DNA from 3 places in the Pseudomaricurvus sp. ABR4_320 genome. Region 3 is predicted to be linked to each of the others. Evidence: predicted binding sites of a transcription regulator. Region 3 holds the regulator's gene; each other region holds the start of a gene.

Region 1 (5,680 bases), on a different contig from region 3:
TTGGGAAATGGCAAAAGCCGCGATAGATCTTAATTATTACATTTCTATTTCCGGTATAGTTACGTTTAAAAACGCGGCTGATTTGCGAGAGGTTGCCAAGAAAATTCCATCGGATCGTTTACTGGTCGAGACGGATTCTCCTTATCTGGCGCCGGTTCCCTACCGGGGCAAGCCCAATGTTCCAGCTTATGTTCGCGAGGTGGCAGAATTTGTCGCTGATTTGCGAGGCGTAGACTTTCAGGAACTCTGCGAGCAGACCGGCGCAAATTTCCATCGCCTGTTTAATAAGACGTCCTGACTTAGCGGTCACTTATCTTGCGCGGCAAGTGATCAGCAGGAGCTGAGTCTCATCGATGCAGATCTTGAGTGGTTAGACTGTGTTGGTGCCTTGCCGCTAAACACGGTACGGCTCCATAAGTCGTCCGCCAGCTGTTGAATGGGTGGGCGCTGTTCTTCAAGAATCCAGTCCACTATCGCTTCTGCAACGTCGGGAAATTGGCAATTTGGCGCTTTGGGATCAGTCAGCCATTGTCCGATAGCGTCGGGTGATAAATCGTTCATCCGACCACCAAGACCTAATTGCTCAAGGGCCAGTGCGTTAGAAAGTTGTTCCATCTGACCAGACAAAGGTTTAACCAGAATCGGCTTGCCTAATTGTAACGCCTCGCTCGCAAGTTCGAATCCGGCGTTACAGATCACGCCCCGACAACGTTGCAGATCCTGTTTGAACCCGTCTACGCTAAGCGGACAGAGTGAGACGTTATCTCGAACTTCCCGTGTAGAGAACTTTCCATAGTAGTGGAATGCTTGGTGGGGAAATCCTTGCAAGAGTGGAATGACGTCATCCGGTGATTCGAAACCTAAATACACAAGCACGAAGTCGTCTCGGGACGTGTTTGAGGCGTGATCCAAATCCACGATCGGCGGTAAAATTGGTTGATTAAAATGGTGCCAGTGAAGTCCCAGTCGATAGTCTCCGGGAGCAAAATAGCGCATCAGTAAACGAGTTATCTGATTACTGCCTTCAACCGGGATTGGAAAATCAAACGCACATTGATGGCCGAGTGAAACACACTGACGTCCTTGGCGGCGTGCAGACCAGGATGTGATCGGTTCGAAATCTGACAGCACCAAGTCGTAGTTACTGAGATCCAAATGCCGTATATCCTTCGCGAGCTGTCGCAAATTGTTTTGGGACAAGGATTCTCGGAGCTTAATCTTGCCGCGCTCTGTGACGAATGTCAGGCCTTGTCGAACCCAGTAGTCACCGAAAACCTGCATGTCAAAGTAGGCGCTTGGCTCGCGACCACTGAACAAAAACTGTGTCTCAATACCACGATGCGCAAGATGTTTCGCAAGGGCTCTGGCTCGGCTGATATGGCCGTTACCTGTGCCCTGGACACCGTAAAATACTCTCATAGAATTCCTGATGCGGTGAGAACAACAAACGCAATGCTATGGCCAAGCAGTGCCCCCGCTAGAATATCCGTAGGGAAGTGCACGCCAAGAATGACTCGAGACATCCCCACCGTCACGGCCCAAGGGTAAAGAAACCATGCCGCAATAGGAAAGAACGTGCTCAAAAACGTGCTGAAGAAAAAGGCCGCCGAAGTATGTCCAGAGGGAAAACTAAATTGGTCGCTGGGCTGTACGACACTCTGAAAACCGGGAATAGCCTGAGGTGGGCGATTGCGACGGCAGCGATTTTTTAGAATAAAATAGGCGACTCGCTCGATGGTCAATCCAATGAGCAATAGCTTGAGCAGAAGGTAATCTTGTGAGATGAGCAGGGCGAGCGCCAAGAGGCCATAAAGGTGTCCGTCCGCGGTACGAGATACCCAGCGCGCAGCGACGGTCATTTGGGTAAAATGACGGCGACGCAAACACCAGTCAAATGTCAAAAGATCGTAATTGTGCAGACTTTCCAGTATTTTCATCTGCGCCTAGCCTCATGGTTTCTGTCGTAGGTTTACTTTCTTATTGGAAAAGCTTAGAAAAGCCATGTGACAGAAAGATGATTTATCTATGACAGCTATGTGATGAATTCATGGCATTACAATGACAGCTGTTTTCAGTGATGACGTGGGGCGTTGGAGATCAACGGCTTGCGAGAAAGCGACTAAGAATGTGGCACCTTAAGTAATTATTGATAGGTTGGCTGATACTTGGCCATCGATGTGGCGGTAACAAAGCATCACAAGACTTTTAGTACTCGGGAGAAAATGGTTAATGAGCATAACGAACCAATTATGCACCATGTTGGAACTTCAGAATCAAATGAACAGCCGAATTAACGCGGACTGGCGTTCGTTGGAGCATGAATGGTATCGCGCCATCTGGGTTGAATGTGGAGAAATGCTGGATCACTACGGTTGGAAGTGGTGGAAGAAGCAAACTCCAGATCTTCCTCAAGTACAGCTAGAGCTGATCGATATCTGGCATTTTGGGCTCAGTGATTTACTCCAAGGAGGCGATTCTCTTACTGATGTCGCCAACGAGATTGCCGAAGGATTAAACGTGGCCGCAGAAAATCGTGAATTTCCTCTGGCATTGGAAGCCTTTACGTTAGAGACCCTGACAAACAAGCGCTTTCCGCTGTCTAAATTTGGTGAGTTGATGGCGTTGGTAGATTTGAGCTTTGATGCGCTCTATAGCGGATATGTCGGTAAAAACGTACTGAATTTCTTCCGTCAGGATAACGGCTATCAGGATGGCAGCTATCGTAAGATTTGGTCGGGAAAGGAGGACAACGAACACTTGGTCGAGGTGATCGCCGAATTGGATCCGGGCGCTGAGAATTTTCGGGATGCACTCTATCACTCTTTGCAGCAACGTTATCAGGCGGCGGCTTCTTAAATCGACGATCACGGTCGCTTCTTCAGGGTGGGGAAGCGCGCTGCCGTAAATCTGACCGATTGTTATAATTTTTCCGATGTCTCTAGGCTTTTAGTCTAACCCTGATACCTAGACGGGATCGGGAAGATGCAATTTGTTGCGATTTCCCTATAATAAGCGGCCCTCGAAAGGGCTTTAGCAGGGCTTTAGTCCCGTCGCTCGAACACCCTCATATAAGCTAAGCGTAAACGGAGAAATATAGTGAAAGCACCCGTAAGAGTTACCGTTACTGGCGCCGCCGGCCAAATCAGCTACTCACTGCTGTTCAGAATTGCGGCGGGAGAAATGCTGGGTAAAGACCAGCCGGTTATCCTGCAGATGTTAGAAATCACACCTGCTCTCAACGCTCTCAAAGGGGTAGCGATGGAGCTGGACGACTGTGCATTTCCTTTAGTCGCGGGCATGGTCTGCACCGACGATCCTAATGTGGCGTTTAAAGATACTGACTACGCACTGTTGGTTGGTGCTCGTCCACGTGGACCAGGTATGGAGCGTAAAGACCTGCTGCAAGCCAACGCGGCAATCTTTTCCGTACAAGGTAAGGCCATTAACGATCATGCATCTAAAGACATTAAAGTGCTGGTTGTTGGCAACCCAGCTAACACCAATGCGTTGATTGCTCAGCGCAACGCCCCAGATATTGATCCTCGTCAATTTACAGCGATGACTCGCTTGGATCACAATCGTGCCATGACCCAGTTGGCGCAGAAAACTGGCAAGACCATTAATGACGTTACCAAACTGACCATTTGGGGTAACCACTCGTCTACTCAATACCCAGATTTGCATCAAACTCTGGTTGATGGTGCTGACGCTATGGGCTTGATTGATCAAGATTGGTACGAAGCCGATTTCATCCCGACAGTACAGCAGCGCGGTGCTGCTATCATTGAAGCGCGTGGTGCTTCTTCTGCCGCTTCTGCAGCAAACGCAGCAATTTTCCACATGCGTGATTGGGCTCTTGGCACTGCGGAAGGTGACTGGGCGTCTATGGGTGTCTACTCCGATGGCAGTTACGGCATAGAAAAGGGATTGATCTATTCGTTCCCATGTACCTGCAAAGATGGCGATTGGACCATCGTTCAGGGCGTGGATATTAACGAGTTTTCCCGCGCTAAAATGACTGCGACTGAAAAAGAGTTGCAGGAAGAGCGTGATGCTGTCGCAGAGCTTCTGCCAAACTGATAGCAACAGCAGTTATGAAAAAACGCGGCTACGGCCGCGTTTTTTTTTGCGTTCATTTCGAAAGTAATGGAACGAGCTTCAGACATCGCAATAATGTTCCATTGCTCAATGATTTTCGTTGTTTAGTGAATTATGAGTGATGACAGGAAATCTAGCGTATACAGGTATTACCGTTACAACGACAAGATAAGGGTGTGTTTATGGCCTATCCAAAAATTGGCAATCTAGCTCCGGCATTTAAATTAAAAGATCAGAATGGTAATGCCGTTGCATTAAAGGACTTTCGCGATAAAAATCACGTGGTGGTGTACTTCTATCCCAAGGCGATGACCCCGGGGTGCACGGTTCAAGCGGGTGGCTTGAGAGATATCGCGGACGAGTTAGCGAAAAGGGATGTCGTCGTCCTGGGAATCAGTCCCGATCCCGAGGCTAAACTCCTGCGTTTCGTGGAGAAGCAGTCCCTAAACTTTACGTTGCTGTCCGATGAAGATCACGCGGTCGCCGAAAAATATGGCGTCTGGGGTTTGAAAAAGTTCATGGGCAGAGAGTTTATGGGCATCTTGAGAACCACCTTTATTGTTGGTAAAGACGGTCGTTTGAAGGCTGTTATGGACAAATTTAAAACCAAGAGTCACCACGAGGACGTTCTTACGATACTGGATGAGCTCGAACTGTAACGCGATACAGATTAACGCCAAAGCGATTGAGAAAAGGCTAAATTTCTACAGCGAAGGGCAGTTAAGGCTCAATTAACAGCTTTTTTCGATACGAAAAAGTCTTTTTTAAGCATGCGTATTGCGAGGAACAGGCGTTGATTGAGGGCTGAGTAATGGGGGGTGTGCACGTGCTCGACCTCGGATCTTTCGATTCGCCTGGTTTCTGGTTGTTACCCACCTTTGTCTCTGGTGCTGAAATGCGCCACTTTGTCATGACCAGACGTTGCGTGTTTCGTATCCGGGAGGAAACACGCAACGAGAGGGGCGCACAAAGACCATGTTCATGGGCTATAAAAAATAAAATGAACAAAATTAGCCCTCCCCTTAATCAATAGAATGGTGACCAGGGCATCAGGTGCTATATTTTTGCTGAGGGAAACGATTATTTGAGTACAAATGTCCTTTCACGTCGGCTAAAGTGACAGTATATTAACTATTGGCGCGCAAAATTACTTGATGGCGCCCATAACACTAGTATATTTCGCTTATAACGAATAGTTTTGTAAGCATTAGATAGCCATTGAGTTTTGTTCGATGGATCAGGAGAAAGTGAAGCCGGAAAATGCAAAATAACGATCAAATAACCGGCAATCTGTATCACAGTTCAACCTTATTAGTATCGGGTAGTTTAATGTCTGACCGGGCACTCGCTGATCGTTTCAGCCGACTGCATGACCTCCTTACCGACCATTTTGACTCTTATCAGCATCATCGCGAATCCTACTTAAAAGCTGGGTTGCAGATGTTTAATGCCGATGAAGCCATGTTACTTCGCTTGCGTTTCCTTCAGGGAGATGCGGTCTTCGACGCCTATCATGGCGAACTTTTCGAAGGTGTCGACGCCATAAGTCAGGCGGAAGGCTGGATAAATTTCGCTCTTGTGG
Region 2 (5,680 bases), on a different contig from region 3:
GTTTTTTCCAAAACCCTTGCGGACAGTTTACATCGCCCAGCCTTTTTAAAAACACCGGCGGTCGCACTTAAAGTGCTCTTTGGACAAATGGCCGAAGAGCTTCTTCTAAACGGACAGTTTGTCTATCCGGATGCCGCAATGTCACACAACTTCATTTTCGACTTTCCCACTATTGAGAAAGCAATGCAGCATTTAACCGAAATTGACTAGACTGCCCCCTGCCCTAATCGTTTTTTATGTGCAGAATATAACCTTCGAAATATTCGGGTTCACTGCTATACCATTCAACACAAGATGCTGAAAATTCCCCTTTGCATTTTTTCGCCAAGTTGAAAAAGGGTTCACGACCGGGGTCGGCATAAACAATATTTTTCACACCGGCCTTCAAAGCCCGTTTAATCAGCTTGAAATGAATGTCGGTCAGTTCGTCCCAAAAACAAACGTCGGCAGCCATGACCAACTCAAAAGTTGCCAACTGCTTTTTCGTCACCTTTTCGAAGCTGTTGGTCATACTGGCGATTTCTACGCCGTTCAATGCCGCTTGAACTTCGAGAAAAGGAAAGACTTCTTCATCTCGATCCAATCCCGTGACATCACACTGCTGATGCTTTGCACAGAATATTGACGCTGGTCCCCAACCACAACCGACCTCAAGCACCGACGACTCCGGCTTCAGCATCTGCTTATGTAGAAAATAATCCATCAGCAAGAAGCTGCTGGACCAGGTTTTGTGCCCATGTATCGACGGTGTATACGCTTTTTTGAGTTTTCTTACCAAACGATGGCGATTGTCTAACACCTGCACCCCGTAAGCCTGAAAAATATGCTTTTCCGGGAGTTCAACCAATTCCGGCACTAAAACGCTCCTGAACAATAAAAGTAAGTGAAAATAAGGAAATGACCAATCGCAAGCAACTAGCGACTGACCACATCCAATTGTAGATTCTGATTAGCCTGATAGCTCTGTTCTTCGAGAAGGGATTCAAATGTCAGAGGGTGTTGGTTCAACCATTCGCCATCAAAACTCACCTGACAGATGCCCTCTCCAAAACTTATGGACAACTCTGGCGGAAGAGCATCATCAATGCGACGCCGACACAACAGACAGGAAAGCCTTAGGATCTGCACCAAACGCCAATCGGGCACAAAACCATAAGACGTGTTCATCGGACGCAACTTCCGACGATGATTCAGAACCAAAAAGCTCAACAGCTTTTGCTCCTGGCGGGAAAACCCCGGCATCTCGCTGTGCTCCAATAAATAGGCACTGTGCTTATTGTAACTAGCATGAGAGACCGACAGACCGACTTCGTGCAAACAAGCAGCCCACTGCAATGCTTTACGCGCGCGAAAATAATCAACACCAAAGTCGTCACGTACCTGTGCCAGCAAGCTCATGGCCAGCTCTTCGACCCGGTTCGCGTGCTCCACATCGACACGATACTGTTCCATCATACGATTGACAGTATCAATGCGAATATCCTTGTCCTCAAGCAAGCCAGCCAAATCTAAAACAATACCCTCGCGCAGGGCATAACTGGAAACCTGCATCTGCTCAATGCCGAGCTCAATAAACGCACCATGCAAAACGGCAAGCCCACCAATGATGACTGGACGCCGATCATCGCTTAAACCAGGCAGATCAATTTTATCGACATGGGGAAATTGAACGATCTTCGACGCCAGGGTTTCAAGACCCGCAAGCGAAATCGTATGCTCGGGGCTGATGCCCATAGCTTCAAGCATCGAGAGAATGGCACGGATACTACCCGAAGTGCCGACGGCCTCGGACCAATGACCGACATGAAAATCTTCGGCAACCGTTTGTACTTCATCTCTCGCCGACAGCAGAGCCTTGCGGTAATTCTTGGCGCTGACAACACCGTTTTCGAAAAATCGCTTCGTATAGCTCACACACCCCATATAGAGGCTTTCCAGCAGGCGCGGCTTTAAATTACCGATGATCAGCTCGGTGGAACCTCCGCCGATATCAACCACCAACCGTTGATGATCGGTTGGCGCCAAATCGTGAACCACACCCCGGTAGATCAGTCGCGCCTCTTCGATCCCGCTAATGATGTTAATCGGATTGCCGAGTATCTGCTCAGCTTCGTGCAGAAAGTTATCGGTTCGAGAAGCCGCCCGAAGGGTGTTGGTCCCCACGATGTGGACATGGGCATTGGGAGTCGAGCGCAATCGCTCTGCGAATCTTTCGAGGCTTCGCAATGCACGATTCGCCGCGTCTTCCGACAAGGTGCCATCGTCATTAAGCCCTGATGCCAACCGAACCATTTCTTTGTGGCGGTCGATAACTTCTAATTTGCCGTCCTGACAACGAGCAACCAAAAGGTGAAAGCTGTTCGAGCCGAGATCGAGTGCCGCGAACACCGGCGAGGGCTGTTGATCAGTCAAAACCGTTTCTCTTCTGTGGGATAACCGGCTATCGGATAGAAAAGTCCGCCTTCCGTTATGCTGCGTCTATCAGAGACTCCCTGATAATCCAGAGGCTTTCAACAAACCCGCTGTTCGACGCAACGAAAACCGTCGGCTAGTGTATCAATAGTGGCTGGCATTGGGTATATTCAGTGCCATGAATTCTCGGTTTCTCCAGGCTGAGGGGCCATTCGCCAACACCGCGAACGGGCGCCGTCGGCCACCTTCCCAGATCCTTCTTTCGAGGTGAAACCATTCAATCTGATACATAACGGCAGCGCCCTTTCAGCGACGCTGCTGGTCGATGCCATTGACACAATTAGGCAGCAACTTCTGCGCGACAACGGCGCAGAAGGAAAACCGTAACTTTAGAACGCTATGCTACCCGGCGTTTTTTCATAAATCTGTCACAACTGTACGTAATGAGTAAGAAAAATACCCCTTTGATCGCTAAAGAACTCAGCTGGCTTTCCTTTAACGAGCGCGTTTTACAAGAGGCCGGTAACCCCCAGGTTCCCCCAATTCAACGACTGAGATACCTGGGCATCTTTTCCAACAATCTCGATGAGTTCTACCGAGTACGCGTTGCCGACGTAAGCCGTCTGGCGGCGTTTTCCTCTTCGCCGGCAGAAAAAGAAGCCTATAATGACCTGCTGCAAGAGATTCAGGAGATCTCCCGCGATTTACAAATCCAGTTTGATGAGATTCATTTACAGATACTGGAAGCACTGCGTAAACGCAAAATCTATCTGATTACAGACCGCCAGTTCGACGAGAAACAGCTGCGCGTCGCCAACGAGATCTTCAACCGCCATATTTTGCCGGAGCTGGATCCCGTTCTGCTCGATTCCGCGAAGAACTTCCCTGCCGTCGCCGACGGAAAGATCTACCTAGCGATCAAAATGGTCGACCTGGACGACGCCGTGCGCTATGGGCTGGTTGAAATTCCATCCAGTCGTCTGGATCGTTTTGTCGAGATCCCGCAACTCAAAGGCAAGACCGGCCGTGTTTTCACCGTGCTTGAAGACATCATCATTGCCAACATACCCTTGGTTTTTCGCGGCGTCATTCCCATCAAAGCGGCGGAAGGCTACGTTTTTAAACTGACTCGAGACGCCGAACTGGAACTGGGTGAGGGCATTAATCAAAGTTTGATTGATAAAGTGGCTCACTCCATTAAAAAGCGCCAATCTGGCGAGCCAGAGCGCTTTCTCTACGACAGCGAAATGCCGCAGGATTTGCTCGATCTTTTAATCAAACGGTTGAAGCTCACCAAATACGACAGTTTAATGCCTGGAGGGCGCTATCATAACGCCAAGGATTTTATGTCCTTCCCCAGTATCGGCCCGGCTTATCTTGAGAACAAACCCCTAGCAAAATTACCGCAGCCATTTTCCTCCGCGCACCAAAACCTGTTTGAAGTCATCCAGGAGAGGGACATACTGCTCTACTATCCCTATCACTCCTTCTCGACCGTTATAGATCTTCTGAAAACAGCCGCGATTGATCCCGCGGTCACCGAGATAAAAATCTGCCTCTATCGCGCGGCCAAAAACTCTCGTGTTGTTGACGCCCTGCTGTCAGCACGACGCAACAACAAAGCCGTCACGGTCGTCGTAGAGCTTCAAGCCCGCTTTGACGAAGCAGCCAATATTGGCTGGGCAAATCAGTTAACCGACGGCGGCGTCAACGTCATTTTCGGTGTACCTGGCCTGAAAGTGCACGCGAAACTGATCCATATCAGCCGTATGGAGAAAGGACGCCTGCGATACTACAGCCATGTGGGCACAGGAAACTTCAACGAGAAAACCGCAGAGATCTACACGGATTTCAGCTTGCTGACTTATGACCAGGAAATCGGTGAAGACGTCTACAAAGTCTTTGATTTTATTTCCTACACGTATCGCCGCCACAGCTACAACCATCTGTTGGTCAGCCCACTGACAAATCGGCCTGGGCTCACGCGCTTGATTCGTAATGAAATCCATAATGCCAATCGCGGTCTGCCCGCAGAGATCTTTATCAAGTGTAATAATCTGGTCGATCAAAAAATTGTGCAGGCGCTCTACGACGCCTCCAGTGCCGGCGTCAGAGTTAGAATTATCTGCCGGGGCATGATGTCGCTAATCCCAGGCGTTAAAGGTCGCTCGGAAAATATCGAAGCGATCAGCATTATCGACCGTTTTCTGGAACACCCAAGGGTCTACGCATTTCATAACGCTGGCGAACCTCGCTATTACCTCTCATCCGCAGATCTGATGACCCGAAACCTGGACTATCGCGTCGAAGTATCCGTGCCGATTTTAGATCCGGATCATCAGCGTATGATTCGTGACATCCTGGAGATTCAATGGTGTGACAACATCAAAGCGAGACAGCTGGACAAAGCTCAAAGCAATGCGCTGCGTCCGATGAAAATCAACGCCAAGATACGCTCCCAGGAAATGATTCATCGCTACCTAAAAGAAGGGAAACTCGCGCCATCGATTCGTCAGGCTAAAAATCGACTAACAAAAGGCCTGCTAAAAGCTGCCGAGGCCCGCGAAAAAGAGATCTCGCGGCAAACGGAAAAACACATTCCGAAAGAAGGTTAGTTTTTCACTCAACCAAAATGTGAAGTCATCTTTTAAGCCCCGGCTGCGTATCTACTGCAAAGCAGTTGGGGCGTTGTACGCAAGCGCGTATGATGCCCCTCAACGAGGCAGAGACATAGAATGGCACGATTTTCCAAAACCATGAAACGCAATCCATTTCTTCGCAGCCTGAACATTTCAATTGCCGGTGCTCGCACTGGCAGTGCATTGATGGCAGATAAGGTCATCAATACGTTTGTCCCCGGTCGCGACAGCAACCCTCTACTGGCCCGAGAAGCGCGAAAGTTCGTCGCCGAGCTGGGCAACCTAAAAGGCACTTATGTCAAAGCGGGACAAATGCTGGCCCTGGTCGGCGAGTTTGTCTTTCCTCAAGAACTGACAGAAGCCTTACACAGTTTGGAGTCCGCCACCGAGCCGATGGGTTGGCCGGAAGTCGATTCAATTCTTCACGAACGACTGGGCGCTCACTATCACGAGCTGGATATTGACCCACTCCCAATCGGCGTTGCTTCTCTCGCCCAAGTACATCGGGCGCGAATTATTGCTACCGGTGACGAGATCTGCCTGAAAATCCTCTATCCTGGCGTGAAGGAGACGATAGAAAGTGATTTCCGTGCCGTCGTTCGCATGCTCAAGTTAACCAGCTGGATCAA
Region 3 (5,680 bases):
GAGTCCAGGGACCCCCTCTGTGAGCCTCGATGGATGTTACGTCAGTAGAGGCTCTTATCTCTGCCGTGTTCGGTTGGATGCAAGTCACTATCTGCAACCAGTGGCGCTTCGGTTTCGTATACTGCGCGGTTCCACGCTTTTTCGCTTTTGGCGACCATGACGGAGACCATGGAATCGCCGGCGAGGTTAACCGCAGTGCGCATCATATCCAAAAGCCGATCAACACCGATAATCAAGGCGATACCTTCAACCGGTAGACCCACTTGCTGCAGCACCATCGCCAGAGTAATCAGCCCTACACCCGGTACACCCGCCGTTCCTACCGACGCCAGAGTCGCCGTTAAAATGACCATCAGATACCCGGTCAGACTGATGTCAATTTGGTATGCCTGAGAAATAAACGCCGTCGCCACCCCCTGCATGATTGCCGTACCATCCATATTGATGGTTGCGCCGAGCGGCACGGTAAAAGAGGCGATACGTTTGTCGACACCCAGCTTTTCCTCGGCGACTCGCATGGTGACCGGTAAGGTGGCACTGCTGGAAGATGTACTGAAGCCAAAGGCGAGTACAGGTTTGATCTGCCGGAAGAAGGCTTTCACGCTGACTCGTGCCAGTGCTTTCAGGAACAGAGAATAGACACCGAAACAGTGCAGGAAGAGCGCAGCAACGACGGTGCCAAAGTAGAGACTCAGCTCCAAAATGGCACTGGCGCCTAGACCGGCAAATAATTTGGCCAACAGACAAAAGACCCCGTAAGGGGCGAGATTCATCAGGAAATTCACCATATTCATGATGACTTCGTTGATGTCTTCAAACCAACTGCGAATCCGTTCCCCGGATTTGCCGGCGTGAGCGACGGCGACGCCGGTCAGCAAGGCAAAGACAATAACTTGCAGCATATTGCCTTCAGCCATTGCCTCGAAGGGGTTGCTAGGAAAAATATTTACGATAACTTGCTTGAGTGATGGAGCGTCTCCCGCTTCAAAGGTGGTGGCTTCGCCAAGTCCGATTCCTGTGCCTGGTTGAATGACCGTACCAAGAAACAGAGCGATGGAAATAGCGATCGCTGTGGTGCACAGGTACAGCCCCAGAGTTTTGCCCGCCATGGCACCCATGCGGGAATTAGCACCCAGGCCACTGGCACCGCAGACCAGAGATACAAACACCAGGGGTACAACCAACAGTTTCAGGGATTTAACAAAAATTTGTCCGACGCCATCGAACAACCCCATGACCAGGAATTCATTCAGCCAACCACCCAATCCCTGCTCGGCTCCGCCGAACAGAACATTCAGTAGGATGCCGACGATTACGCCGGCCAGCATGGCAATTAATATTCGGGATGTCAGACTCATTCAAACGGCTCTTGGGGTTATCAATTATTGAATTCAGGTGGGATTGACTGCGTCTTTGAGGGCTTTCCCTGGCTTAAAGACGACAGATGTGGAGGCTGGTATTGCGATACTTTCTCCCGTTGAGGGACTGCGACCGGTGCGGGCAGCTCGCTCTCGAGTTGAAAAGCTGCCAAAACCTACCAGAGTTACGGAGTCTTTGCGACTCAGAGCGCTGGTTATTTCTTCTAAAATGGCAAACACCACATCTGAGGCTTTGGTGGTGCTTAGGTCGGTCCGGTCGGCTACCGCGTTTACAATATCACTTTTGTGCATAACTGCTCCCGTAAAGTTTCGGCTTTTGTTATTGTTCGCAGACTTTAATCAATTGCTGTCCTCAGGATAAAGCGTAATTGGCAAAAATTCCGCATCTATCCTTGATCTGTCGCAGCATTGACCCGTAGAAACTCCCGATAACATTCCATCATTATGAAAAATCTGGCCTCGGCTCACATGGAAACTCCATCTCCCGGTTGGCGCGACTATTGGCAATTGATGCGTTTTGATCGACCGATCGGCACATTGTTGTTGCTGTGGCCGACACTCTGGTCTTTGTGGATTGCTGGTTCAGGGCATCCTGATCCCGTGTTGATCGTCATTTTTGTTGTCGGTGTCACGCTTATGCGAGCTGCGGGTTGCGTTATCAATGACTACGCCGATCGCAATTTTGACGGCGCGGTCGAGCGGACCCAGCACAGGCCCATGGCCCAGAAACGAGTCAGCCCGCGACAGGCATTGAGCTTGTTTACGATTCTGGTACTGATCTCTTTCATTCTGGTGCTGTTTACGAATGTTCTAACGATTGCTTTGTCAGTTCCAGCTCTGTTGTTGGCGGCTTGTTACCCGTTTGCAAAACGTCACACACATTTACCCCAATTGGTACTCGGAGCGGCCTTCTCCTGGGGAATTCCCATGGCCTTTGCGGCCCAGAGAGGCTACCTCGACAGCGCCATCTGGTTGTTATTCGTTGCGGCGGTTATCTGGACGGTAATCTACGATACTTTCTATGCCATGGTAGATCGTGAGGATGATCTAAAAATCGGCATTAAGTCGACCGCCATTTTATTTGGTGAGGCGGATCGCGCTATCACAGCTATTTTGCAAGTGCTGTTTATATTTGCCATGAAGCTGGTCGGAGAACGCTTTGATCTGGGTTGGATCTACGAATCGAGCCTGGTGGTCGTTCTCGCTTTGTTTGTTTATCAGCAGTATCTAATACAGTTTCGTGAGCGCAAGGCGTGTTTCACTGCATTTCTCAACAATAATTGGGTGGGTGGCGTCATATTTGCCGGAATCCTTGCTGACTTTTACTGGCTCTGGTGAAACAGTCTTTGCCGTCATGCAATACCTGACTTAAAGTTGTAACAAAAATTTAATCAAAAGGTTATTTAATGGCGGCAACTTATTTTTACAGAGGCAGGAAACATGCCCCAGAAAACCATTCTGGTTGTTGACGACGAAGCCCCAATTCGTGACATGTTGCGGGTCGCACTGGAAATGGCAGACTACCATTGTCTGGAGGCCGCTGATGCACAATCAGCACACAGCATTATTGTTGATCGTAAGCCGGATTTGATCCTTTTGGATTGGATGCTACCAGGTACCAGTGGTATTGAGTTGGCGCGTCGATTGCGTCGCGAAGAGGTCACCTCTGCAATTCCAGTCATCATGCTGACTGCCAAAAGCGATGAGGACAACAAAGTTCAGGGCCTTGAAGTTGGTGCCGATGATTACATCACCAAGCCCTTTTCCCCCAGAGAGCTTGTCGCTCGTCTGAAAGCAGTACTGAGGCGTACCGACCAGACTGAAGCGGTCCCGATCAGTGTGGAAGGTCTGGTGCTCGACCCAATCAGCCATCGGGTCACCATCAATGAAGAACCGGTGCAGATGGGGCCGACAGAATATCGTTTATTGGAATTTTTTCTTACGCATCAGGAACGGGTGTACACTCGCAGCCAATTGCTGGACCATGTCTGGGGTGGCAATGTGTATGTTGAAGAGCGTACGGTTGATGTACATATTCGCCGGTTGCGCAAAGCTCTGCAGCTGGATGATCACGACCGGTTTGTACAAACGGTACGTGGCGCCGGTTACCGCTTTTCGTTGAAAGTTGCTGCAAAAGAAACCTGATTTGGACGCTGGACCTCGTATTACACCGATTCACAATACCTCATCCGAACCGGGCAGTAGTGAGCGCAGCCTGGGTAAGGGCATCGCCAGTGAAGTCACACGGCTGATTTTACTGTTCACGCTCTGCTTGTTGTTCGGACTTGCCTCGGGTTACCTACTCAGCTCCTTATTTCTGGGGATGCTGGTTTACTTTATCTGGACGCTCTGGAATCTACGTAATCTGCACCATTGGTTGATTGATCGTGCGTCGGGGCGGCAGCCTCAAGCCAGTGGGCTATGGGATGATATCTTTTATCTCATTGCCAAATTACGCCGCGAGCAGCAAAGAGAACGTCTGCAACTTTTGGCAACAATTGAGCGAGTACAGCGCACCGCCGCAGCCCTGCCCGATGGTGTTATCCTGCTCAGTAACAACGATACGATTGAATGGTTTAACGAGACCGCGCGGCAAATGCTAGGTTTGCGTCGTCCAGATACTGGCAGTCCACTGTTAAACTTTATCCGTCATCCTGAATTTGTCCGCTATATGCACGCCGGGGATTTCGTTGAGCCCATTGATATGCCGTCTCCAAATTCAAACGGTGCTCGGCTGCAATATCAGGTAACGCGGTTTGGTAAAGGTGAGACATTGGTGGTCGTGCGGGATATCTCCCGTATCTTTAAGTTGGAACAAATGCGCAAAGACTTTGTTGCCAATGTGTCTCATGAATTGCGTACCCCTCTGACAGTGATTCGAGGTTACGTCGGGACGCTCGCCATGAGTCCGGATATGCCCGAAAAATGGGCGAAGGCGGTCGATCAAATGGACGGTCAGTGCACGCGCATGACCAATCTTATTCAGGATCTGATCGAGCTTTCTAAACTGGAAACCAATGAAAGTCTTCCGCGTCATCGATCTGTTCCTCTGACGCCGATGTTGGAGCAGATTATTGCCGATGCAACACTCCTGTCAGCTGACAAAAACCATGAATTTCGCTACAAATGCAATGAAGATATTGTACTTTTGGGGAATGAAAAAGAGCTGCAAAGTGCGTTTTCAAATCTGGTTTTTAATGCGGTCAAATACACTCCGGCAGAGAGCGAAATTACCGTAACCGTGCGCAAGCATCCCCAAGGGCTTATGGTAATGATCAAAGATCGCGGTGATGGTATTGATCCGGTCCATTTGCCCCGGCTTACGGAGCGCTTTTATCGCGTCGACGACAGTCGTGCGACGTCAACGGGAGGTACCGGATTGGGCCTGGCCATCGTTAAGCACGTGCTCTTACGTCATGGCGGTCGTTTGAATATCCGTAGTCGCAAGGGGAAAGGGTCTACGTTTACCTGTATTTTTCCGGTTCAGAAGATTGTCGAGCAGGTTACAGAATAAAGAGTACCTGCTCAGTAGCGTGAGCCGGTTTAGATGACCATAATGGCGTCAGCTTCAATTTGCGCCGCTTTTGGAAGCTCTTTAATGCCGACGGCTGCACGAGCGGGATAAGGCTCTTCGAAATATTGGCCCATCACTTCGTTAACCAGTGGGAAGTTTGACAGGTCCTGCATAAAGATCGTCAGTTTCACGATGTCTTTCAGATCGCCGCCGGCTGCGTTGCAGACCGCCTGCAAATTTTTGAAGACTTGGTGTGCTTGTTCAACAAAATCGTCAGATACCATTTCCATGGTTTCCGGAACTAATGGAATTTGTCCGGAAATATAGGTGGTATTGTTGACCTTTACGGCTTGAGAATAGGTGCCGATTGCCGCTGGAGCATTCGGGGTGCTGATGATGGCCTTGTTGGTCATAATGGTCTTCCAAGTTAGCTTTTACTACGAATAATGCGAATCACAGAGGGAACAGATCTCAGCCTCCGCATAATGGTGGCCAAGTGAACACGATTGGCGACCCCCAGAGTAAACTTGATCACACTGTTGTGTGCGTCGCGCTCATCAACGTTTACCTGTTCGATATTACCTTTGAGTTCTGCGATACGCGTCGCCAGAGATGCAATAATGCCTCTTTCTGACTCAACTTCAACCCGGATTTCTGCCAGAAATTCCCCGCTAATATCCGGAGCCCAGCGCACGCTGCTGATTTTTTCCGGATTGTCTCGTACATCGGCGATATTGCGGCAGGTGTCTCTGTGGATCACCAATCCCTTGCCAGCACTGACATGGCC

The links. Region 3 encodes PhoB, which activates phosphate uptake and scavenging genes when phosphate is short. Its sites were predicted from a motif close to TGTCATAAANNTGTAACA; they were not measured.
Region 1: the regulator PhoB is predicted to act here: its motif matches at 2,014-2,031, upstream of ACXAFR_RS03165 (phosphatase PAP2 family protein).
Region 2: the regulator PhoB is predicted to act here: its motif matches at 2,828-2,845, upstream of ppk1 (polyphosphate kinase 1).

What each region holds. Positions count from the first base shown of each region.
Region 1 is NZ_JBSWVF010000001.1:719,675-725,354, reverse strand. Features, by position in the region: gene ACXAFR_RS03175 (TatD family hydrolase) at 1-298, shown strand, start outside; gene ACXAFR_RS03170 (MJ1255/VC2487 family glycosyltransferase) at 331-1,419, opposite strand; gene ACXAFR_RS03165 (phosphatase PAP2 family protein) at 1,416-1,937, opposite strand; gene ACXAFR_RS03160 (dUTP diphosphatase) at 2,230-2,856, shown strand; gene ACXAFR_RS03155 (malate dehydrogenase) at 3,097-4,080, shown strand; gene bcp (thioredoxin-dependent thiol peroxidase) at 4,281-4,757, shown strand; gene ACXAFR_RS03145 (helix-turn-helix domain-containing protein) at 5,428-5,680, shown strand, end outside.
Region 2 is NZ_JBSWVF010000003.1:456,098-461,777, forward strand. Features, by position in the region: gene ACXAFR_RS08175 (TIGR01777 family oxidoreductase) at 1-210, shown strand, start outside; gene ACXAFR_RS08180 (class I SAM-dependent methyltransferase) at 224-856, opposite strand; gene ACXAFR_RS08185 (Ppx/GppA phosphatase family protein) at 916-2,412, opposite strand; gene ppk1 (polyphosphate kinase 1) at 2,856-5,027, shown strand; gene ACXAFR_RS08195 (AarF/UbiB family protein) at 5,148-5,680, shown strand, end outside.
Region 3 is NZ_JBSWVF010000006.1:218,474-224,153, forward strand. Features, by position in the region: gene ACXAFR_RS14390 (dicarboxylate/amino acid:cation symporter) at 42-1,358, opposite strand; gene ACXAFR_RS14395 (HU family DNA-binding protein) at 1,392-1,670, opposite strand; gene ubiA (4-hydroxybenzoate octaprenyltransferase) at 1,848-2,717, shown strand; gene phoB (phosphate regulon transcriptional regulator PhoB) at 2,820-3,524, shown strand; gene phoR (phosphate regulon sensor histidine kinase PhoR) at 3,526-4,893, shown strand; gene ACXAFR_RS14415 (RidA family protein) at 4,923-5,306, opposite strand; gene spoT (bifunctional GTP diphosphokinase/guanosine-3',5'-bis pyrophosphate 3'-pyrophosphohydrolase) at 5,321-5,680, opposite strand, start outside.